DNA from 3 places in the Paenibacillus hodogayensis genome. Region 2 is predicted to be linked to each of the others. Evidence: predicted binding sites of a transcription regulator. Region 2 holds the regulator's gene; each other region holds the start of a gene.
What was found. The regulator LexA, encoded in region 2, represses DNA repair genes until DNA is damaged. The targets are predictions, from matches to a motif close to CGAACATATGTTCG.

Region 1 (7,951 bases), 140 kb from region 2:
CCGAGGCGTCGGCTATTACTTGAAGCATCCGCAGCCGGAAGGCAAGCCGACATGAGCCTGCGTCTTCGGCTAATGGTGCTATCTTCGGCTTGGCTTGTTTTCATTCTCGTGCTGTTCAGCACGTTTATTTATTCGTTCTTCGTCAATTCGACCGCCAAAAACGAGAAGGATCTGCTGTTCAGCAAAGTCCAATCGATTTTGGAACTCAAAAAGTTGCAAGATCCGCATAACTGGAGCGATCCCGGCCTGCTGGACGAATTCCTCGTCAGCAACGAAATGATCCGTATTATCGGCATGGACGGCCTCGTCAAGCTGGAGCTGAAGAGCGACGAGATGCTGGTCGTCGAGCCGCCTCACCTAACCACCCGCTACAGCTATTCGATCAAGCGGATCGATAATACCCGTTATCTGTATGTACAGGTACCGATCCTATCCGGCAGCACTCAGATCGGCGTGCTGGAAATGGGGCGGATGCTGACCAAGTGGAGCTTGTACGTCAATGTGCTGACGACGGCTCTCGTGCTCATGTCGGTCGGAGCGGTCGTCATCTCCGCTCTAGGCAGTTTTTTTTATTCGCGCTTCCTGTTCCAGCCGCTCCGGGAATTGAACGGAACGATGCAGTTGATTCAGCAGAGCGGCACGTTCCGCAAGCTGGACTCGGAATTCACCGCCCGCTACGACGAGCTGGGCCGGCTTGGCGTCACATTCAACCAGATGATCTCCCGGCTGGAGGAGCTGGCTTTCAAGCAGAAACGGTTCGTGGCTGACGCCTCCCATGAGCTGAGGACGCCGCTGACGATTATCGAAAGCTATGCCGGTCTGCTGAAGCGCTGGGGCAGCGAGGACCCGGAGATCCGGCAGGAAGCGATCGAGGCGATTCTTGGCGAGTCGAACCGGTTAAAAGGACTTGTAGGCTCGTTGATGCAGCTGGCGGAATCGGAGCAGGAGGACTGGGTTCATTTCGCTCCCATCGAGCTGCTCGGCATTATCCGGTCGGCGGCCGCGGCAATGGAAGTGGCGTTCGACAGGTCGATCATAGTGACATGCCCGGACGAGGACATAACGATCGGCGGCGACGCGGAGAAGCTCAAGCAGCTGCTGCTCATCCTGCTGGACAATGCGGTCAAGTACAGCGCCAAGCCGATCCGGATCGTCGTCATTCCGGGCCAAACCGAGGTGCGATTCAAGATTATCGATCAGGGTATCGGATTGGACGAGAATGCGCTTCCATTTCTGTTCGACCGATTTTTCCGCACCGATCTTGCACGGGATCGCACAACCGGGGGGTTCGGACTCGGACTGGCTATCGCCAAAAGCATCGTGGAGCGGCACGGCGGCAACATTCGTATGGACAGCCGGCCCGGAAGAGGGACCACGGCCATCGTCACGCTTCCCCGCTAAGATGCAAACAACCCTTCCGCCGGAAGGGTGCTGCATCGTAGAAAACTCTTTGTCCAAAATCCGACCGTTGGAGATCGATTCGCTTGCAGCGACTCTGTGTTCGGGTTACAGAACCCGGCGGGCCGACATATAGTGGGAGCTCCAGTAGCTGGAATTCAGATTGGAGACTGTCACGCCAACGCCTTTTTTATAAGTATGCAACAGCTTTCCGTTTCCCATATAGATGGCGACGTGACCGACATTGCCTTTTCCTGTCCGATTCGTCCAGAAGAAGACCAGGTCTCCCTTCTTCAGATTGCTTTTGGAAACGTAAGTACCGACTTTGGATTGCTGCTTGGAAGTGCGGGGAAGCGAGACCCCTTGCTTCTTAAACAAAAATTGGGTAAAGGAAGAGCAATCGAATGCGCTGGTCCGGCCCGATGCCGCTCCGAATACATAAGGGGTTCCTTTGTATTTCAACCCTGTTGAAATAATGCTGTCTGCGCGCGTTGCCGAAATGGAAACGGTTTCGGCATGTGCCGCAGTTGACATGAATCCCAAATTTCCGGATAATGCAATGGTCAGTGCGATAGAAGCGCCGATAACAGGCTTGTACCATATTCTGTTCCGTTGAAGAGCCATTCGAACCTCCTGATAGATGCTTAATATGGCGGCCACCTGAAACTTAGTATAGCAGAGTAAAATATGGATTTTTTTTCTATGTGATCGTCAAACCTTAGAGCGGCACGGGTTGCAGCGCAATTATTAAAATAACATTAAAAAAATGAGGCCGGATCTGACGGAAGCGGCGGAGGGCGTATTGCTATGATAGAAACGTACATGAAACTGGCTCGTACCGGGCTATTGCCGCAGCTTGACGTGCACAGCGTCGATCCCCGCGAGCCGGTGCGGACAGGGGTTTTACCGAAGCCGTGGAAGCTTGTCGGCGCAGGCAATTACGCGGCGGTCGTCGCGCATCCCGATTATCCGGGGATGGTCGTCAAGGTGTACGCCGAAGGAAGACCGGGCCTGCGCGAAGAAGTCGAGGTATACCGCCGCCTTGGCCCGCATCCGGCTTATTCGGAATGCTACGGCGCCGGCGAGCGGTTTCTCGTGCTTAAACGGTTGAACGGCGTGACCATCTACGACTGCTTGCGGCGAGGCATCCGCATCCCGGAGCAAGTAATTCGGGATATCGACACGGCTCTCGATTATTCCCGGCTGCGCGGGCTGAACCCGCATGACGTGCACGGCAAAAACGTCATGATGATCGAAGGGCGGGGCGTCGTCGTGGACGTGTCGGATTTTTTGAAGAAAGAAGAATGCGTCATGTGGAGCGACTTCAAGAAGTCGTATTACGCCCTGTACAAGCCGCTGCTGCTGCGGTGGGCGGTGCCGCTGCCGGATTCCCTTTTGAACGCGCTGCGTAAAGGCTACCGGCTCGTCCGCAGAAGAGTATCCTGAGAAGGCGTGAGGCACAATCCGGGCTCGCGCAACGACGCCCGGGAACGCCCGGGCGTCGGCGTCGGCAGTAAGCGGCTCCGTAACCCGAAGCCGGATCGGGGGGCAGTCGAGGGAGCGGCGTGAAGCGAACGCAATTGCCGGACAGGCGGTCAAAAGCTGCGTAAACCGGCAGCAGAGGAGAAAGTTTGACAATGCCCGCAGACATGGATACAATTTGTATCAAAGACTCTGTTGGCGTTTTGCCGATTCCGAGCAATTGCGGTCGCCCTTTCCGAATTGCGCCGATAGACGGTCTTCTTACCGCCAGGAGGTGACCGATGCCTTATACGCCCGCCCACCCGATTACGGCTATCGTGCTGGACAAGCTGTTCCCCCGCAAGTTGAACCGAACAGGTCTTGTGCTCGGCACGATGGCCCCCGATTTGCAAAATTTTGCCGAGCTGCGTCCGACCGACACCGACTTCGGCCATTCCACGCTCGGGATGTTCACGCTGGGCCTCCCGGCCTCGATTGTGCTCGCGTTTGCTTTTCACCGGCTCGTCCTGCCCGCTGCGGCGGTTTATTTGCCTGCACCGCTTAACCGTATCGCCGGCAGCTATGTGCAGCGAGGCTGGCGCATAAACGGCCTGCGCGGTTGGGCGCTGCTGATCGCTTCCATCGTGCTTGGCATGTACAGTCATCTGTTTCTCGACGGTTTCAGCCATCGCGGCGGACTAATGTATCCGCTCTCGACCGGAGCAGTCCAGTGGCTGCTGCCCGGCATCCGGTCGCCGGGTTCGCTGCTGCAGTTCGGGCTGTCGGTGCTGGGCATCGCCGTCGAGCTGCTGCTGCTCGCCATCTTCGTGTACCGCAGAAGACATATCGGGTCGTCGGCGGGCGAGGATGGGCAGACGCTGCCCAGAATCGGGAGAAGCGGCAAAGCGTTATTCTGGCTGGCAGTCTTGTCCGGAACCGTTCTCGTGACGGCCTTCGGCTTCTGGTTGTACAGCTCGCCGCACTCCCACCGCGGCCTGATTATCGTTCCGGTCGCTCCCTTGAGCGGAGCGGTCGTCGGTTTGCTCGCAGCCTCCGCCCTCCACGCACTCATGCGCAAAAAAACGAGCAGTCAGCTGCAGCAATGAGCCGAAGGGGGCCGACGATTCCTACGCAGCGCTCCATGAAGCTTCGTCCTTTCCGCCAGTAAGCGCGGAACGGACGGAGCTTTTTTTGTTTTTGTCCGAGGAAGTAGGGGCGTTTGCGAAAATATGAATAATATATTCACTAAATGTTTGTATTGACAAATAAAATGTGTTAAATAATAATAATTATTGAATAAAATGAGCACAAATGAACATTTTATTGTAGTTCTTTTGTAAAAGCATGTAAGCTTCGCTTTTTTTGCGTATAATCGAATGGAGGGATATCCCGTATGGGGAACAGGGGGAACTCGGAACCGGCGCCTGCCGGCGTCATGTCCCGCAATTACCGGCTGCTGAAGCCCGGAGAGCTGAGCGAGATCATATCGGAGCGCGAGATCCGCGAAGGGGATGCCGTTATCGAGCCGACGCTCGGCAGCATCTGCCATGCCGACTTGCGTTATTATACCGGCCAGAGGCGGCCGGAGGCGCTCGCCCGGAAGCTGCCGCTCACGCTGATTCACGAAGGGATCGGGCGCGTCTTGTCCAGTCGTTCGTCGGAGGCGGCTGCGGGCCGGCGCGTCGTCATCGTGCCGAACATACCCGGCTTCATTCGCGAGGGCATTGCGCCGGAGCAATGCTGCCCGGCCTGCCGCAGCGGCCTGCCGGAAAACTACTGCCACAACAGCTTGTTTCTGGGCAGCAGCATGGACGGGATCGCCCAGCACAGGCTCGTCATTCCCGCGCCGTGCGCGCTGCCGATCCCGGACGGGGTGCCAGACGAGATCGCCGTGCTGGCCGAGCTGTGCTCGGTATCGGTGCACGCTTTGTCCCGCGTGGCGGGCAAGCTGGCCGCCGGGGCGAATGCCATCGTGTTCGGCGACGGTCCGGTCGGTTATTTTACGGCGGCAATGCTGCATCATGTGTACGGGCTAGAGCGGGACCGGCTGCGGGTATTCGGAGCGATTCCGGATAAAATCAACCAATTCGCGTTCGCCGGACGGGCGCTCGTGCAGGACTGCGATTTTCGTTCGGCAGAGCGGGCAGACATTGCAATAGAATGCACCGGGGGACGGTTCAGCGAAAGCGCGATCAACCAGGCCATCGATATATTGAAGCCCGGAGGCAGTCTTATCCTGATGGGCGTGACGGAAGAACGCGTGCCGGTCAATACGCGGGATACGCTGGAGAAAGGAATCACGCTTCTCGGCAGCAGCCGCAGCACCCGCGCCGACTTCGTCCAAGTGCTGGAGACGATGCGGGACCTGGCGTGCCAGGACACGCTGCGGCGCATTTTACCCGACCGGAATCACGTGATCCGGACGGTGGACGATTTTCGCGAGGCGATGGAGGAGACCGCCCAACACAAAGGGTGGAAGAAGACGGTGCTCGAATTCCGTTGGTAACCGCGATCCGGACGGGTCCAAACCGCATACAGGAGGGAATGGAATGGCAAGCGAACACGACCGTATATACTGGCAAGCCCACCGGGGCGGAGGGGCCAACGAAGCTCCGGACAATACGATGGCGGCAAACCGCTACGCCTGGAGCCTCGGCGGTATTCCGGAGGCCGATATACGCACGACGAAGGACGGGATTATCGTCGCCTTGCATGACGAGACGCCGGCCCGGACGACGACCGCTCCGGACAAAGTAAAGGACCGGCCCATCGCCGAATTCGACTTCGCGGAGATTGCGGAGTGGGATGCGGGAGTCAAGTTTGATCCGAGGTTCGGGGGAGAAACGATCCCATCTCTGGAGCAGCTGTTCCAGGATATGCAGGGCCGGCCGGAGCGGCTCGCTTACCTCGATCTGAAACAGGTCGATTTGTCCGACCTCGGGCGGCTGATCGACCGGTACGGCGTCAACCGGCAGGTAATCTTCACGCATAATGAGCAGTCGAATTGCAAGCAGATGAAGCGGATCGCCCGGGACGTCCGAAGCATGCTGTGGATCGGCGGGAGCGCGGAGCGCATCAAGCGGACGTATGCCGAACAGGCGCGGGACTTGGGATACGACGGGCTCGATCAGGTACAGCTGCATTTGAACGGCAAAACCGCCGATGACGGGGACTCCGATTGGCCGTACGCGATCGATCGGGTGTTTCTGCGCGAGACGCTTGCGGAGACAGCCGCCGCAGGCGTCGATCTGGAAGTGCTGCCGTTCGAATTCGACGAACGTTCCATCCATATGCTGCTCGATCTCGGGCTTCGCTGGTTCGCGACCGACGAGCCGGCGCGGTTTTTGCAGTGCACCCGCACGTGGAGCGGTAGCGTCACATAAAGCCGTCCGCCCGGATCGGCAACGGAACGAAACCTTCATCCCCGTTATGACGGGGTTTGAAGGTTTTGTTCCGTTCTTCGGGAAAACGCGCAAAAACGCGCATCTTGATTTTTCCACTTGAAATCGGAATATAGGTTCGTTTATTGTATATACTAGAAGCGAACATATGTTCTTATATCGTTTGGCGAGAAGCGGACTGATTGTTTCGGCTTGCCGCCGAACGTCAAGGAGGGAACGGGCAGGATGGCGGATATGGAGCGTTATGTGGGACGGACGGTCGACCTGGTTTATATCGACAAGCAGGGCCGCATTACCCGGCGGACGGTGATCGTTCGCGGTATCCGGGGGGAGACGGTCCGCGCCTTTTGCTGCGAAAAGCGCGCGCCCCGGCTGTTTGCGGCCGACCGCATCTTGGCCGTATTCCCGGCAGGGAGGCGGACCGGATGAAGCAGACGCTTCACGGCAAGCATTCCATGCCGTTGGGGAATCGTAAGGGCGGAGGTGGAGCGCACGCTCCGCCTGTATTTGCAGCTGGAGCCGGCGGAATAGCGGGGGCGGCGCCGCCAAACGGCACGAAACGGGTGGGGCTATCGGCGGGAATAACGGAATTATGAAGCTCTCCATCTCTGGCGACAGAGAGCGCTTATTCTGGTACTTGTAACACTCGTATAAAAATATTCTACTAGCCGCGGCGGGCATATAGGTGTACAATCCTCATGTATGCATGGACAACCGTTCCCGGTTTCCTGTTACAAAAGGATAAAAGTGTCGACTAACCGCTGGGAAATAATTCCTGTAGCGGATTTTCCCGTTACCCGTTTTTGGCTATAGCGGGAGTTTCAGGGGGAGAGCTGTCTTTGGGAGCCTATGGATTTGTGTTGCTGATAGGAGTGTTGGCGGGAGCCATCAGCGGCGTGATCGGGACAGGCTCCTCTATCATGCTGCTGCCCGTTCTTGTGTTTACGTTCGGTCCAAAGCAAGCCGTGCCGATCATGGCCGTGGCGGCAATTATGGCCAATTTCTCAAGAGTGGTCGCCTGGAGGCGGGAGATCGACTGGAAAGCTTTCGCCGCATATTCCGTTACAGGGATTCCGGCGGCGGCGATCGGCGCCAGAACGTTGTGGGTATTGCCCGTCCGTCTGATCGATATCGGACTCGGTCTGTTTTTTCTAGCCATGATTCCGGCCAAACGTTGGCTGGATGCCAAAAATAGGCGTATTCGTCTTTGGCAGCTCTCCGTCGCCGGGGGGGTGATCGGTTTCTTGACCGGCATTGTGCTCTCCACCGGCCCCCTCAGCGTTCCGGCCTTCTCTTCCTACGGTTTAATGAAAGGAGCTTTCCTATCCACGGAAGCCGCCAGCTCGTTAGCGCTCTATGTAAGCAAAGCGGTCACGTTCCGCGAGCTTGGAGCGCTGCCGGGGGAAGTGATCGCGCAAGGCCTTATCGTAGGATCGTCATTGATGCTCGGCACGTTTGCCGCCAAACGCATCGTGCAGCGCATGAGCTTGAGCTCGTTCCGCTACGTGCTGGACTTGCTCCTGCTCGGCTCGGGAGTTTCGATGCTGTGGGCGGCGTTCCATTAAGGAACCGACTAATGCAGCGGGCAAAAAGAGTGCTTACCGGCAGGGTGCCGGATATGTGGAGCAGCGGAAAGGAGATGGGCGTGTCCATTGGGGCGCGTGTCAACGAAAGATAGAGATAGAAGATAC
Region 2 (7,951 bases):
GTACGATGACTCAATCGAACTACACGAAGGAAGACATTTTGCGAATTGCCAAAGAGGAAAATGTCCGCTTTATTCGGCTGCAATTTACCGACCTGCTCGGCACGATCAAAAACGTGGAAATTCCGCTCAGCCAGCTGGAAAAAGCGCTTGATAACAAGATGATGTTCGATGGCTCCTCTATTGAAGGCTATGTGCGCATCGAAGAATCGGACATGTATTTGTACCCGGATCTGGCCACCTGGGTCATCTTCCCTTGGGTTGCCGAGGATCGCGTAGCCCGTCTGATCTGTGATATCTATTTGCCGGACGGCCGTCCGTTCCCTGGCGATCCGCGCGGCATTCTGAAGCGGGCGTTGAAGGAAGCGGAGGATATGGGCTATACGGCCATGAACGTTGGTCCGGAGCCGGAATTTTTCCTGTTCAAGACCGACGAGAAGGGTAATCCGACAACGGAGCTGAACGACCAAGGCGGTTACTTCGACTTGGCGCCTACCGATCTCGGCGAGAACTGTCGCCGCGAAATCGTGTTGACTCTGGAGGAGATGGGCTTTGAAATCGAAGCCTCCCATCACGAAGTTGCTCCGGGCCAGCACGAAATCGATTTTAAGTATGCGGACGCCATCAAGGCGGCCGACCAGATTCAGACGTTCAAGCTCGTCGTGAAGACGATCGCCAGACAGCACGGCCTGCATGCAACCTTCATGCCTAAGCCGCTGTTCGGCGTCAACGGCTCGGGCATGCACTGCCATCAATCGCTGTTCCAGGGCAGCACGAATTCATTTTTCGACGACAGCGACAAGCTCGGATTGAGCGAAACGGCCCGCCATTATATGGCAGGGGTGCTCAAGCATGCCCGCGCGTTCGCAGCGATCACAAACCCGACCGTCAATTCGTACAAACGGCTTGTTCCCGGCTATGAAGCCCCGTGCTACGTAGCATGGTCGGCGAGCAATCGCAGTCCGATGATCCGGATACCGGCTTCCCGCGGCTTAAGCACCCGCGTAGAGGTGCGCAACCCCGATCCGGCGGCCAACCCTTACCTGGCGCTTGCGGTTATGCTGAAGGCCGGCTTGGACGGCATTCAGAACAAAACGGTGCTGCCGGCCCCGGTCGACCGCAATATCTATGTCATGACCGAAGAAGAGCGGGAAGATCAAGGCATTCCGAGCTTGCCGGCCGATCTTCGCGAAGCGCTGATCGAGCTGCTGAGCGACGAAGTGATCTGCGACGCCCTCGGCGAGCACGCGCTTTCTCACTTCGTAGAGCTTAAGGAAATCGAGTGGGACATGTACCGCACCCAGATTCACGCTTGGGAACGCGATCAGTACATGACGTTGTACTAAGAGCGGAAACCTTTATCGCATAAGCAATAGCGGGGGGATCCTTTTGGGGCATGCTACCGCATTCAAGACCTGTCGCAGGTGGGGCCCCTGAATGCCACCACCATTGTTCCTTTCGAATCGCGAGACTCGAACTAAATTAAGCAGCCCTTGAAAAAAGTGCCTCCACGCTACGGAGGCGCTTTTTTTCACTTGGACGAGGCAGACATGATCGCTTCGACGTCGTAAATTCGTAATACCGTAACCAAAGGAAGGCTATTTCTGGCTAACATTTTGTGCTGCGAACGATAGGGCTCCTATCCGTATAGGGCATTCGTCCAAACCATTTCGATTTTCGCTCATACTATGTGATTGTAGTTAAAAAGAAGGTAGGTGACAAAATGTCTGATGTTGGTGGATTCGGCGGCGGCTTCAGCTGCGGAGGCGGCGGGCTGTGGACGAGTACGGGCGTTATCCTTGTTCTCTTCATCCTTCTGGTAATCATTTCGAGAGCGTTTATTTAATCGCAGCCCGCTGTACATCAGTACCCCCTGCCATGCTTATGGCAGGGGATTTTTTAGTTGGAAAGAGTCCGCGGTGTTGTGGGAACGAACCCGCAGGCTTCCATCCATATAAAAACAGCCCTCCCGATTCGATGCGGAGGGCTGCTTGCTGTTGTCTCAATGAATATCGCGGAACAGGCCGATCACTTTGCCGAGAATGGTGACGTTACGAAGCCGGATCGGGTCCATGGCCGGGTTTTCCGGCTGGAGCCGGATATGGTCGCGTTCCCGGTAGAACGTCTTCACGGTCGCTTCGTCGTCCTCGGTCATCGCCACGACGATATCTCCGTTGTTCGCGGTCGGCTGCTGCTTGACAATGACGTAATCGTTATGGTGAATGCCGGCATCGATCATGCTTTCTCCGACAACCCGCAGCATGAAGACGTTATGATCGCCTACGAAGTGGCTGGGAAGCGGGAAATATTCCTCGATGTTCTCGGTTGCCGTAATCGGCACCCCGGCGGTAACTTTCCCGATGAGCGGGACGCGCGCGATAGAGAAAGAGAAGGCGGACAACGAATCGTCATGTCCCAATATCTCGATCGCCCGGGGCTTCGTCGGGTCCCTACGAATGAGCCCTTTCCTTTCCAGACGGTCCAGATGGCCGTGAACCGTGGAGCTGGACGCAAGCCCTACGGCTTCGCCGATTTCCCGCACGGAAGGGGGATAGCCTTTATCGCGCACTTCGTTCTTAATAAAATCGAGTATCGCTTGTTGGCGATTGGAAACCTTGCTCACGATCATCACTCCAATACGGACATGTTATATTGGGTAAATTATACCACAGAACCGGAGTTCGTACAAACATAAGTTCGATTTTTCCCGATAAAATACGAACATGCGAACGCTTGTTCGAAAATCATTGACGCGAATATACGTTCGTGTTAATCTGATACCAGAACAAGTGTTTGGGGAGGTAATTCCAATGTCCAACTCTTTTATGTACATTCCAAGCGATTTCCATCGCAGCACTCATACAGCCGCCGGCTCCGCGGCGGGCCGGTCTCGTACCGTTTCCCGTCCGTCTTCGAACCGTTTCGAAGCTGTCCGGGCGGTCGTCGTCCGCCTCAAGGTGCGACTGCTGGCGGCCGCCGCAGCGCTTCTGTTGTGCGTCGGCATTGCCGCCGTGCTTTCCGCCGTGATCGGCGACGGCGAAGTGCAGGCTGGGGCTATTCGAACGTACGAACATGTCGTCGTTCAGCCTGGCGACTCCTTATGGTCGATTGCGGAGGGCCGCGCCAAGAAGAGCGAGGATATACGCGTTTATATCGAAAAGCTGAAGAAGGTTAACGGCTTGTCCTCGTCTGCCGTTCGCGCCGGCCAGGTGCTGCAGCTGCCTCAATAAACGGATATTTCTCCATCCTATCGAAGGCAATCGATTCCCGCCCGGACACGCTCCGGGCTTTTGCGCGTTTGCTCCGCTTTCCTTGACAATCGGCTCGGAACCATGCAAAGTAGAAGTAACCGACACAAGGAGGCCGAACATGATTACCGAACAAATGATTGCCCGCATCAACGAGCTTGCCAAAAAGGCGAACACCGTCGGCTTGACGGACGAAGAGCTGGAAGAACGCAACGAATTGCGCAAGCGGTATATCGATGCGTTCAAAACGTCGCTCCGGGCGCAGCTTGATTCGATCGAATTCGTGGACGGCGACCAAGGGGCCGGCCCTGATAAAAAGCCTCATTAGAACGGAGGAGCCGCATGTCCCGAAAATGGGAACGCATGGTGCAAAAAAACAGCAAGGATATTAACAGCCGCCGGAAGAAAACCGGTCATACACCGATATCGGTGTCGGCACAGGAGCAAATGGATGTCTACAAGGGAAGAAGCTGGTTTTTGCCCGCTCTGCTTGTAGCCTGTTCGCTCTTCTTCGCAATCGTCTCGGTCATGCTGTACGAATCGCAGTCGTTGTACTGGATTACCGTACTCGGCTACATGGTGCTGGGGGTCATGTACTTCTTGCGCAGACCGTATATCAAGATCGGCAAGCAAAAGCTCGCCACCCGGCGCATGGGCATGGATAAAGTGTTCGGAGCCGATGAGATCGAATCGATCTCGGTGCAGAGCGGGAGCGTGGCGATTCAGCTGAAAGGAAAACGGACGCGCTGGGTATTGTCCAAGTTTCAGAGCTTGTACGACATACCGGCTATTGCTGCGCGGCTGAAGAAGTTCGCCGAACATAACGGAATCGCTTATAAAGAAGAAGCGGCTTAATGGGGATAAAGGGGAGAAACGGTTCATGGCTATTCAGGCAATCCTGTTCGATTTGGACGACACGCTGCTGTGGGACGACCGCAGTGTAAAAGAAGCGTTTCAGGCGACCTGCGCCGCCGCCGCCGAGCGGTATGAAGGACTCGATCCGGCCTTGCTGGAGGAAGCCGTACGTAGGGAAGCGCGCGCGCTGTACGAATCGTACGAGACGTTTCCGTTTACGAAGCAGATCGGCATCAATCCGTTCGAAGGGCTGTGGGCCCGGTTTAGCCAAGGCGAGCAGGAGGAATTCCGCAAGCTGGAGAAGCTGGCGCCTGGCTACCGCAAAGCGTCTTGGGCGAGAGGGCTCAAGGCGCTCGGGGTAGACGACGAGGAGCTTGGATTTCAGCTCGGAGAGCGATTCGGGGCGGAGCGCCGAGCGCGGCCGATCGTCTATGAAGAAACGTTCGAGGTGCTGAACGATTTGAAAGGGAAGGTCCAGCTGTTGCTGCTGACGAACGGCTCGCCGGATTTGCAGCGGGAGAAGCTGGACGGGGTTCCGGAGCTTGCCGGCTATTTCGACCATATCGTGATTTCCGGTTCGTTCGGCCAAGGGAAACCGGCGGCTTCCATCTTCCATCATGCCATGGAGCTGCTCGGCATCTCGCCGGACCAAGGCTTGATGGTCGGAGACAAGCTGACCACGGACATCCTGGGCGCGAACGGAGTCGGCATGAAGTCGGTATGGATCAACCGTCACGGCGTATCCCGTTCGGACGAGATCGTACCCGCCACGGAAATTGTCAGCTTGCGTCAAATCCGCGGACTCGCCGGTTTATAGCACAAACGGCTCTACACAAAAGCCCGACGCTTTCCTGAGGAAAGCGCCGGGCTCGTTTCGTGCCAGTAGCGTACAATATGAAAATCAGGCTTTTTGGAACGCGGGGTCGTCGTACGGATGCGCGATCCAGCCTTCGGTTTCGATAAAGAGGCGGACGGCGACGATTTTGCGGTTTTCCATCAGCGTGAAGAAGTGGGCTTTGTTCTCGGGAACGGAGATGACGTCTCCCGCCTCCAGCTCGACATCGAAATATCCGACGTCCTCGCTGCCTTTAATGATAAAGATGCCTTTGCCCGCCGTAATGGCGCGCACTTCGTCCTCCGTATGGGTGTGCACCTGCTCGAATTTCTTCAGCAGCTCGTTCAGGTTCGGGGTGGCGTCGGACAAAGCGATCAAATCCCACGTTTTGTAACCGCGGCGGCCGGCGAGATCGCGAATTTCGGCATCGAACGTGTTCAAAATTTGCTGTTTTTCCTCGTCGGACAACACAAACTTCTCCTGCAGTTCGGCAGGAAGCTTGGTCGGGTTCCAGTGCTCGTAAAGCACCTCTTGGTTTTCCAAAAACGACTTGACGTTGTCTTCGCCTTGAATGCGTTCGTTCGTATTGCGGATGCGAATTTCAGCCATAGCGCTCCCTCTCCTCTTTCCGTAAAGGAATAATTGCTTATTAATAGGTATTATATTCGAAAAAGCAACAGGTGTCGATGGATCGGTCTAAATAAATTATTAAATTCCGATAAGAAAACTAGAAAATGTCGCTCTTTCGAAAAGCGGTGTATTCTGGTAGACTAAAGTGCAGACGTAGAGAAGGCAATCGCTAAGGGGTGGACCTCATGCAAAAAACAGCTTTGGCCAAAAGGCTTAAAGAGAAAATATTGATTTTGGACGGAGCTATGGGCACGATGCTCCAGCAGGAAAATTTGACGGCAGACGATTTCGGCGGGGAGGAGCTGGACGGCTGCAACGAGATATTGGCCGTAACCCGGCCGGATGTGTTGACCAAAATCCACGAGGCTTATTTGGAAGCCGGAGCGGACATCTTGGAGACGAATACGTTCGGCTCGACGAGCGTCGTACTGGCCGAATACGATATTCCCGAAAGGGCCTGGGAGCTCAATGTGGCCGCCGCCCGGCTGGCCGTGGAGGCCGCCGCCAAATTTTCGACGCCGGAATGGCCCCGCTATGTGGCCGGAGCGATGGGACCGACTACGAAGACATTGTCCGTAACCGGCGGGGTGACGTTCGACGACTTGGTGGAGAGCTACTACGATCAGGCTGTCGCTTTGATCGAAGCGGGCGTGGACGCGCTGCTGCTCGAAACGTCCCAGGACACGCTCAATGTCAAAGCCGGAAGCATCGGCATTCGCAACGCTTACGAGAAGACTGGCATTACTTTGCCGATTATGATATCTGGTACGATCGAGCCAATGGGCACGACGCTGGCCGGTCAAAATATCGAATCGTTCTACATTTCCCTGGAGCATTTGAAGCCGGTATCCATCGGCCTGAACTGCGCCACCGGTCCGGAATTCATGAAGGACCATATCCGCACGCTGTCTGGACTGGCAGGCATGGCCGTAAGCTGTTATCCGAATGCGGGCCTTCCCGACGAGAACGGCCATTATCACGAATCGCCGGCGTCGCTTGCCAAGAAACTGGCCGGTTTTGCGGAGCAGGGCTGGCTCAATATCGCCGGCGGCTGCTGCGGCACGACGCCGGACCATATTCGGGCGATCGCCGAGACGATGAGCGAGTTCCCGCCGCGGGCCATGGACGGCACGCACCCGTCGGCCGTTTCCGGTATCGAGACGGTCTATATTGAGGCGGAAAACCGCCCCTACATGGTCGGGGAACGGACGAACATCTCCGGTTCGCTGAAGTTCAAACGCTTGATCAAAGAAGGCAAGTTCGAGGAAGGCTCGGAAATCGCCAGAGCGCAAGTGAAGAACGGGGCGCACGTCATCGATATCAACTTGCAGGACACCGATGTCGACGAGGCTTATGCGATGGAGCAGTTTTTGCAGCAAGTGGTCAAAAAGGTCAAAGCGCCGCTCATGATCGACTCGACTTACGATCATATTATCGAGCTCGGGCTCAAATATTCGCAGGGCAAAGCAATCATTAACTCCATTAATCTTGAGGACGGCGAGACGAAGTTCCAAAGCATCCTCCCGCTTATTCATCGTTACGGCGCGTCGGTCGTCATGATCCTGATCGACGAGCGGGGCCAGGCCGTATCGCGGGAGGCGAAGATGGAAGTCGCGGATCGCGCTTACGAGCTGCTGACCCGCCAATACGGCATGGATCCGCAGGATATTATTTTCGACCCCAACATGTTCCCGATCGGCTCGGGCGATCCCCAGTATATCGGTTCTGCGGTGGAAACGATCGAAGGCATCCGCATGATCAAGGAAAAATATCCGGAATGCAAAACGATTCTTGGCTTGAGCAACATTTCCTTCGGTCTGCCGCCGGCCGGCCGGGAAGTGCTGAACTCGGTTTATTTGTACCACTGCACGAAGGTCGGTCTTGATTATGCGATCGTCAATACCGAGAAGCTTCAGCGCTACGCCTCGATTTCCGACGAGGAGAAGCAGCTTGCCGAAGCGCTCATCTACAATACGAACGACGAGACGCTGGCGGAGTTTGTCGCTTTTTTCCGCGAGAAGAAGGTCGAGAAGAAGGAGAAAATCTCCAATCTGTCGCTCGAGGAAAGACTCGGCTCCTACGTCGTGGAAGGCACGAAGGAAGGGCTGATTCCCGATCTGGAGATTGCGCTCCAGAAATATGCGCCGCTCGAAATCATCAACGGACCGCTGATGAAAGGGATGGAGGAAGTCGGCCGGTTGTTCAACAACAACGAGCTGATCGTCGCCGAGGTGCTGCAAAGCGCGGAAGTAATGAAAGCTTCCGTCGGTTATCTGGAGCAGTTTATGGAACGTGCGGAAAGCGCCGTGAAGGGGAAAATCCTGCTTGCCACGGTCAAGGGCGACGTGCATGACATCGGTAAAAACTTGGTGGAAATCATCCTGTC
Region 3 (7,951 bases), on a different contig from region 2:
GATGACGTCCAGGTTATGTTCGATGACCAGCACCGTTTCCCCGCTATCGACGAGCCGGTGCAGCACGTGCAGCAGCCGGTCGATATCGTGAATGTGCAATCCCGTAGTCGGTTCGTCAAGAATGTAGATCGTCTTGCCGGTGCTGCGACGGTACAATTCGGCCGCGAGCTTCACCCGCTGCGCCTCGCCCCCCGACAGCGTCGTGGCCGGCTGGCCGAGCTTCATATAGCCAAGTCCGACATCCAGAAGCGTCTGCAGCTTGCGGTAAATGCGCGGAATGTTCTGGAAAAATTCGCAGCCGTCCTCAATTGTAAGCTCCAGCACCTCGGCGATGCTTTTGCCCTTATACTTAATATCCAATGTTTCGCGGTTATACCGTTTGCCTTTGCATACTTCGCAAGGGACGTAGACATCGGGAAGAAAATGCATCTCGATCTTGATAATGCCATCTCCCCGGCACGATTCGCAGCGGCCGCCCTTGACGTTAAAGCTGAAACGGCCTTTCTTGTAACCTCGCACCTTCGATTCTGTAGTCGATGCGTACACGTCGCGGATATCGTCGAATACTCCGGTGTATGTGGCCGGATTGGATCTCGGCGTGCGCCCGATCGGCGACTGGTCGATATCGACGACTTTCTCGATATGCTCCAACCCCGCGATTTCCTTGTGTTCGCCTGGACGCGTCTTGGCCTTATTCAGATCGCGGGCCAGCGCCTTGTACAAAATATCGTTAATCAAGGTGCTCTTACCGGAACCGGACACGCCGGTCACGCAAGTGAACACGCCAAGCGGAATTTTCACGTTGACGCCCCGCAGGTTGTTTTCCTTCGCCCCTTTGACTTCCAGCCATTTTCCGTTCGGCTTCCGCCGCGGATTCGGTACGGCTATAAACTTTTTACCGCTCAAATATTGGCCGGTCAACGAAGCGTTATCGTTCATAATTTCTTCGGGGGTCCCCTGGGATACCACTTGGCCTCCGTGAATGCCCGCTCCCGGTCCGATATCGATAATATAATCCGCGGCCAGCATCGTATCCTCATCGTGCTCGACGACGATTAGCGTGTTGCCGAGGTTGCGCATATGCTCCAAAGTCTGAATCAACCGGTCATTGTCGCGTTGATGCAAGCCGATGCTGGGCTCATCCAAAATGTACAAAACGCCCATTAGGCTGGAGCCGATCTGGGTTGCTAACCGAATCCGCTGCGCCTCCCCCCCGGACAACGTTCCCGCCGAACGGCTGAGCGACAAATAATCCAGACCCACATTCACGAGAAAACCGAGACGCGACTCGATTTCCTTAAGCACGAGGTTCGCAATGGTGCGTTCCTTTTCGGTCAATTGCAGTCCTTCGAAGAAACGTGCCGCTTCGCCGATCGACAAGTTCGTCACGTACGCCATGTTTTCGCCCGATACCGTCACGGCCAGACTTTCCCGCTTCAGCCGGTGGCCTTTGCAGCTTTGACAAGGCTTGGCGCTCATATATTGCTCGATATGCTCGCGAATGCCGTCCGATGCCGTTTCCCGGTAACGCCGCTCCAGGTTGCGTACGATGCCTTCGAATGGGACTAGAGCGTCCTTCGTAAACCCGAAGTCGTTTTCGTAGCGGAATTTAATTTTCTCTCCGCCAGTGCCGTACATGATTTTCTTCATATGCTCGGCGTCCAGCTCGGAGACGGGAACGTTTGTCGGGATGCCGTAGTGCTGGCAGACTGCTGCCAGAAACTGCGGGTAATAATTGGACGTGCTTCCCGCCCACGCTTCGAAGGCGCCTTCCTCGATCGTAAGCTGCGTATCCGGGATGAGCAGGTCCGGATCAACGATCATTTTCGCCCCCAGACCGTCGCAATCCGGGCAAGCTCCGAACGGGCTGTTGAAGGAGAACATGCGCGGGGCCAGTTCTTCGATGCTAAACCCGCATTCCGGGCAAGCAAACTTCTGACTGAACAGAAGCTCCTCTTTCTCCATCACATCGACGATAATGCGTCCGTCCGCCAGCTTGAGCGCCGTTTCCAACGAATCGGCGAGACGGGCTTGAACATCGCTTTTGATCACGATCCGGTCGACGACGACCTCGATCGAATGTTTTTTGTTTTTCTCCAGCTCGATTTTCTCGGACAGATCGCGAATTTCTCCGTTGATGCGGACACGGACAAATCCTTGCTTCTGTACGTCGGCCAGCAGCTTCGAGTGCTCGCCCTTGCGGCCGGATACGATCGGAGCCAATATTTGCAGCTTAGTCCGTTCCGGATATTCCATAATGCGGTCGATCATCTGCTCCACGGTCTGGGATGTAATCTCGACCCCATGATCCGGACAGTGAGGCCGACCGATACGGGCAAACATCAAACGTAAATAGTCGTAAATTTCCGTGACCGTGCCGACGGTGGAACGCGGATTGCGGCTCGTCGTCTTCTGGTCGATGGAGATAGCGGGAGAAAGCCCTTCGATCGAATCTACGTCCGGCTTGTCCATTTGGCCTAGAAACTGTCTGGCATACGCGGACAACGATTCTACATAGCGCCGCTGTCCTTCTGCATAAATGGTATCGAAAGCAAGCGACGATTTGCCCGAGCCGCTCAGGCCGGTCAGCACGACGAATTTGTCGCGGGGAATCGTCACATCTATATTTTTCAGATTATGCGCTCTTGCTCCTTTAATAACGATGCGGTCTTGTGCCACTTCGGATCACCCTTTCCGGTCTGGCGTTTCATTATTTCATCATAGCACGGCAAGAAGGGCGGCGAAACAGGCCGCTTGTTGGAACATTCTCCAAGCGGCCTTGCCGGTTACTGCGCCTTCAATTCCAATATAGCATCGCGAAGCTCTGCGGCCCGCTCGAACTGCAGGCTCTTGGCCGCTTCCTTCATCTCCGCTTCCAACCGTTCGATCAACGAAGCGCGGTCCTTCTTGGACAGCTTCTCCGTCTTTACGTCCGCCAAGTAGCTGGACTTTTGTTCGGCGACCTTCGTAGCCTCGATAACGTCGCGAACGCGCTTCTGCACCGTCTGCGGCGTCACCCCGTGCCGTTCGTTAAACTCCATCTGGACGCTCCGGCGACGCTCGGTTTCCGCAATCGCCCGATTCATCGAATCGGTCCGCTTGTCGCCGTACATAATAACGCGTCCGTTTGCATTCCGGGCGGCCCGGCCGATCGTCTGGATCAGCGAGCGATCCGAACGCAGGAAACCTTCCTTATCGGCATCCAAAATCGCCACAAGCGATACTTCGGGCAAGTCCAGGCCTTCCCGCAACAGGTTAATGCCGACGAGCACATGGTACGTGCCTAGCCGCAAATCGCGAAGCAGCTGCATCCGCTCCAGCGTCTTGATGTCCGAATGCAAGTAACGGACCTTGATGCCGAGCTCTTTCAAATAATCGGTCAAATCCTCCGACATTTTCTTCGTCAGCGTCGTAACCAGAACGCGCTCGTCCTTGGCAATCCGATCGTTGATCTCGCCGATCATGTCGTCAATCTGCCCTTTGGTCGGACGCACTTCTATCAACGGGTCCAGCAGGCCGGTCGGCCTTATAATCTGCTGGACCATCGTAGGGCACTGCTCCAGCTCGAACGGCCCCGGCGTGGCCGATACGAAGATGGCCTGGCCGACCTTTCCTTCGAATTCCTCGAACCGCAGCGGCCGGTTATCGAGCGCGGAAGGCAGCCGGAAGCCGTGGTCGACTAGCACTTCCTTGCGCGCCCGGTCGCCGTTGTACATCCCACGAATCTGAGGCAACGTTACGTGCGACTCGTCGACGATAACAAGCATGTCGTCCGGAAAATAGTCCATCAGCGTATAAGGCGTCGCCCCCCGCTCCCGAAACGTAAGCGGTCCGGAATAATTCTCGATGCCGGAGCAGAAGCCCATTTCGTGCATCATCTCCAGATCGTAGCGAGTCCGCTGCTCCAGCCGCTGCGCTTCCAGAAGCTTGTTTTGCGAGCGCAGCTCGGCAAGCCGGTCCTCCAGCTCCTGTTCGATATGGACGAGCGCTACCTTCATCGTATCTTCATGAGTGACGAAGTGAGACGCTGGAAAAATAGCCACATGATCGCGCTCGCCGATAATTTCCCCGGTCAGCACGTCGATTTCGGTAATTCTCTCGATCTCGTCTCCGAACAGCTCGACGCGAATCGCCTGCTCGCCCCGCGAGGCCGGGAAGATCTCGATCACGTCTCCGCGCACGCGGAACGTGCCGCGCACGAAGTTCAAGTCGTTGCGCTGGTATTGAATATCGACCAACTTGTGCAAAATCTCGTTGCGCGGCCGCTCCATGCCGGTCCGCAGCGACAGCACGAGATTGCCGTATTCGATCGGCGAACCGAGGCCATATATGCACGATACACTGGCTACGATAATCACGTCTCGGCGTTCGAACAGCGAGCTGGTGGCCGAGTGACGAAGCTTATCGATCTCTTCATTGATGCTGGAATCCTTCTCGATATACGTATCGCTGGACGGGATATACGCCTCCGGCTGGTAGTAGTCATAGTAGCTGACAAAGTATGACACGGCGTTGTTGGGGAAAAACTCCTGAAACTCGCTGCAAAGCTGGGCAGCCAGCGTCTTGTTGTGGGCGATGACGAGCGTCGGCCGGTTCAGCTTGGCAATAAGCTGGGCGGCGGTGAACGTCTTCCCGGTTCCCGTAGCGCCAAGCAACGTCTGATATCGTTTACCTTCCTTGATTCCTTGAGCCAATTCCTCGATTGCCCTCGGCTGATCGCCCTGGGGCTGGAAGTCGGATACCAGTTGAAACGGTTTGCGTTCAAGCACAATATCGCTCATTGATTTACCCTCTACTTGGGTCTTTCGCCTCTATTGGTTCATTTGGCGCAGACCGATATATGGTATGACATGCAGGGAACCACCGAATGTTTGTTCTCATTATTATACCTCTTTTCCTGAAATGTTGCAAATTTTCAAACAAAGGGTGTGGGCCTGGACTTATGGATGTGACTACGCTGCTAGGCATTGCGCTCGGCCTGATCGCCCTGATCGGCGGCTTCCTGCTCGACGGCGGCCATATTAGCGGACTGCTTGTTTATACCGCCGCTATCATCGTCTTCGGGGGAACGTTCGGGGCCGTGCTCATCAGCTTTCCGAAATCTCAGCTTAAACAGATTCCCAAGGCGCTCCGCCTGGCGTTTCGCGAGTCGAAATCCGAACCGGACGCATTCATAACAGAGCTGGTCGAGATGGCCGTCATCGCCCGCCGCGAAGGCGTGCTGGCGCTTGAGGATCGCGCGCAGCAGCATCCGAACCCGTTTCTCCGCGACGGCTTACAGATGGTTGTAGACGGCACCGATCCCGATCTGATCCGCAACATTTTGGAGGTCGAGATCGAGTCGAAGGAGAAGCTGTACGCCGGCTATACGAAAATATTCGAAGCGGCCGGCGGCTATGCCCCGACCATGGGTATTATCGGCACGGTCATGGGTCTGATTCATGTACTCAGCAATTTGTCCGATCCCGAATCGCTCGCCAGCGCCATTGCCGTCGCTTTTACCGCTACGTTGTATGGGGTGGCCAGCGCCAATGTGATCTATTTGCCGATTGCCAGCAAAATCAAAGCGCGCAGCGAAGAGCATATCGCCGAGATGGACATGATGCTGGAAGGCATCTTGTCGCTGCAAGCGGGGGAAAATCCTCAGCTTATCCAAAAAAAGCTGACTTCATTCCTGCAACTGGAGACGTCGGGCGACGGAAAGGGTCAGAAGGCCGATGGCGAGAAGACGTAGATCGAAAGAAAACAATCATTCGACCAACGAACGTTGGCTCATTACGTATGCCGACCTGATTACGCTGTTGATGATATTCTTCGTCATCATGTATGCGATGAGCAAAGTAGACTTGGCCAAATACGAGACTTTATCCAAAGCGCTGCAAATGCAGTTCGCCGACGGCCCCTCCATCATTCCGAAAGGGACCGGCGTGATGGGCGAAGCCGTTCCGGGCGACAGCAGGGCCGGAGACAACGCCAAGAAGGACCCCGACGCTCCGGAAGCAAAGCTTGAGGACAAGACCAACCAGGAAGAGCAGGCGAAGAAGGAAGCCGAGCTGCAAAACCTGCTCAAGGTGGTCCGTGAATATATCGCCGATCAGCATTTGGAGGGTCAGGTGTCGGCCAGCGACACATCGCGCGGCATTGCCATCACGCTGAACGATTTGTTTTTGTTCGACCTGGGTCAGGCGGATTTGAAGAAAGACGCTTACCCTGTGCTGGAGAAGCTCGCCAGCCTATTCCCGAAGCTGAATGCGAAAGTAAGCATCGAGGGGCATACCGACGATTTGCCCTTTGCCGCCGGCTCGCTGTTCCAGGATAACTGGGGCCTCTCTCAAGCCCGCTCCGTTTCGGTTATCCGGTATTTCGTCAATTCGTCCAAGCTGCCAGCGGATACGTTCATGTCCTCGGCGTATGCCGATACGAAGCCGGTAGCCCCGAACGATTCGGAAGCCAACCGGCAAAAAAACCGCAGGGTCGAAATCGTCGTCTTGCGGGGCCAATCTCAAAATTGATATCGATACTCCAGGGCAGGCGCGAATCGATCCTAGCGGCCCTATGGGTCAAACAGGTAAAGCCTTCAGGACGGCGAAATCGTCCCGAAGGCTTTATTTGTTTGTAGCCTGCCATTCCGGCGAATTACGTTTACAGCGAACGTCCCGAGCCTGAGCTTCCTCTGGATACGGCTGACGATTTGCGCCGCTTCGCTGCCGTCCACCAGTGGATGTTGCGTTCCTCCAGCACGACCATCGCCTTCTCGTCGGGGGCCAGAAGGACGCCCAGCAGATGGTGCTCTCCGGCGAACAAAGCCCGCTGCACGAATTTGCTGTGACCGTCGGTATTGATTACCTCCAGCTTGCAGAAAGCGCCGTTCGACTGCAGCGCCTCGTGCAGCTCCTCCTTCGTCCCCACCTTGATGCCGTTCACTTTGTGTATGATTTCCCCGGGCAGCAGACCCATCTCTTTGGCTGGGCTGCCGGGCAGCACGGCCAGCACCTTCAAGCCCCGATCGTCGTGAACGAAATAAGGGGGGTGCACAATCTCCTCGCGTCGGCTCCACCATGTCAGCGCCTCATGCAGCGCGATTACGCCGATTGAGCCGACTATCGCAAATCCGGGGGCCCATTCGGCGCACGCCGCCAGCCCGAGCACCAGGCAGGCGTAAACGGCCAGCCCGCCCGCACTCCGCTTCGCCTTCGCGTCCGGCAGGAGAGTCGTCGTTCTTTCGGCAAAGCCGAGCATCACCGGCAGCGCCGCAAACGCCCATCCGGCAGACCATATATCGCCGCCGAACAGCGGGGTCCATGGCAAGGCGGGACCCGAGGCTCCCTGGACAGGAACGAGCAGCAGCAGCGGGACAGGCCAAAACTGCTGCAGCTGATAGCCTCCAATAACCTTGCCCCGCTTGCTTTCCACGAAAAGCGGCATGGCCATGGAGGCCCCCTGCTTGCCGACAAAGATGGCCTCGATGGCGTGGAGCACGCCGACCAGTGCAAGCAAGGACGATACAGGCAGCTCGCTAAGCGGTTCTAGCGCAGATCCGATATAAGGGATATCCACAACGGCGGGAAAGCCACGGACGACCGCATGCAGCAGTCCCAGCACGCCAACCGCGTAGGCTAAGCAAATGAAGCGTACCTGAATGAGGGCGAACAGCGCGGTTATCCCCCACAGCCATACGATAACGGCAGGCGGTACCGTCGCTCCGATGAAAGCCATAACAAACGACGCGGCCATGCCCGCTATTAGACCCCACAAAACCGTTTTCCAGGCAGTGTCGAGCATCGTATGCAGCCGCGTGGAGAACATTTGCCGCTCCAGCACGATTTGCCTGTGGTATTGCAGCAAAACGAAGATGATTCCGATATAGTAAAACGGTTGCGCTGCCAAATGCAGCAACGCGCGCAGCACGTTACGCGCCAGCTCTGCCGCGACGTCCATCAAACCCGCTCCT

Region 1: ABD796_RS12855 (WYL domain-containing protein) is a predicted target of LexA. The motif match lies at 6,402-6,415, and genes of this name have one in related genera.
Region 3: uvrB (excinuclease ABC subunit UvrB) is a predicted target of LexA. The motif match lies at 4,865-4,878, and genes of this name have one in related genera.

The regions. Positions count from the first base shown of each region.
Region 1 covers NZ_BAAAYO010000006.1:377,007-384,957, reverse strand. The annotation lists gene ABD796_RS12890 (response regulator transcription factor) at 1-55, shown strand, start outside; gene ABD796_RS12885 (sensor histidine kinase) at 52-1,401, shown strand; gene ABD796_RS12880 (C40 family peptidase) at 1,507-1,932, opposite strand; gene ABD796_RS12875 (serine/threonine protein kinase) at 2,206-2,844, shown strand; gene ABD796_RS12870 (DUF4184 family protein) at 3,162-3,965, shown strand; gene ABD796_RS12865 (alcohol dehydrogenase catalytic domain-containing protein) at 4,253-5,365, shown strand; gene ABD796_RS12860 (glycerophosphodiester phosphodiesterase) at 5,409-6,242, shown strand; gene ABD796_RS12855 (WYL domain-containing protein) at 6,486-6,689, shown strand; gene ABD796_RS12850 (hypothetical protein) at 6,686-6,856, shown strand; gene ABD796_RS12845 (sulfite exporter TauE/SafE family protein) at 7,118-7,825, shown strand.
Region 2 covers NZ_BAAAYO010000006.1:232,383-240,333, reverse strand. The annotation lists gene glnA (type I glutamate--ammonia ligase) at 6-1,343, shown strand; gene ABD796_RS12215 (hypothetical protein) at 1,679-1,861, opposite strand; gene lexA (transcriptional repressor LexA) at 2,000-2,620, opposite strand; gene ABD796_RS12205 (LysM peptidoglycan-binding domain-containing protein) at 2,808-3,227, shown strand; gene ABD796_RS12200 (DUF896 domain-containing protein) at 3,367-3,573, shown strand; gene ABD796_RS12195 (hypothetical protein) at 3,588-4,100, shown strand; gene ABD796_RS12190 (HAD family hydrolase) at 4,126-4,917, shown strand; gene ABD796_RS12185 (1,2-dihydroxy-3-keto-5-methylthiopentene dioxygenase) at 5,002-5,544, opposite strand; gene metH (methionine synthase) at 5,751-7,951, shown strand, end outside.
Region 3 covers NZ_BAAAYO010000020.1:40,620-48,570, forward strand. The annotation lists gene uvrA (excinuclease ABC subunit UvrA) at 1-2,679, opposite strand, end outside; gene uvrB (excinuclease ABC subunit UvrB) at 2,787-4,781, opposite strand; gene ABD796_RS32565 (flagellar motor protein) at 4,943-5,734, shown strand; gene ABD796_RS32570 (flagellar motor protein MotB) at 5,718-6,512, shown strand; gene ABD796_RS32575 (PDZ domain-containing protein) at 6,643-7,938, opposite strand.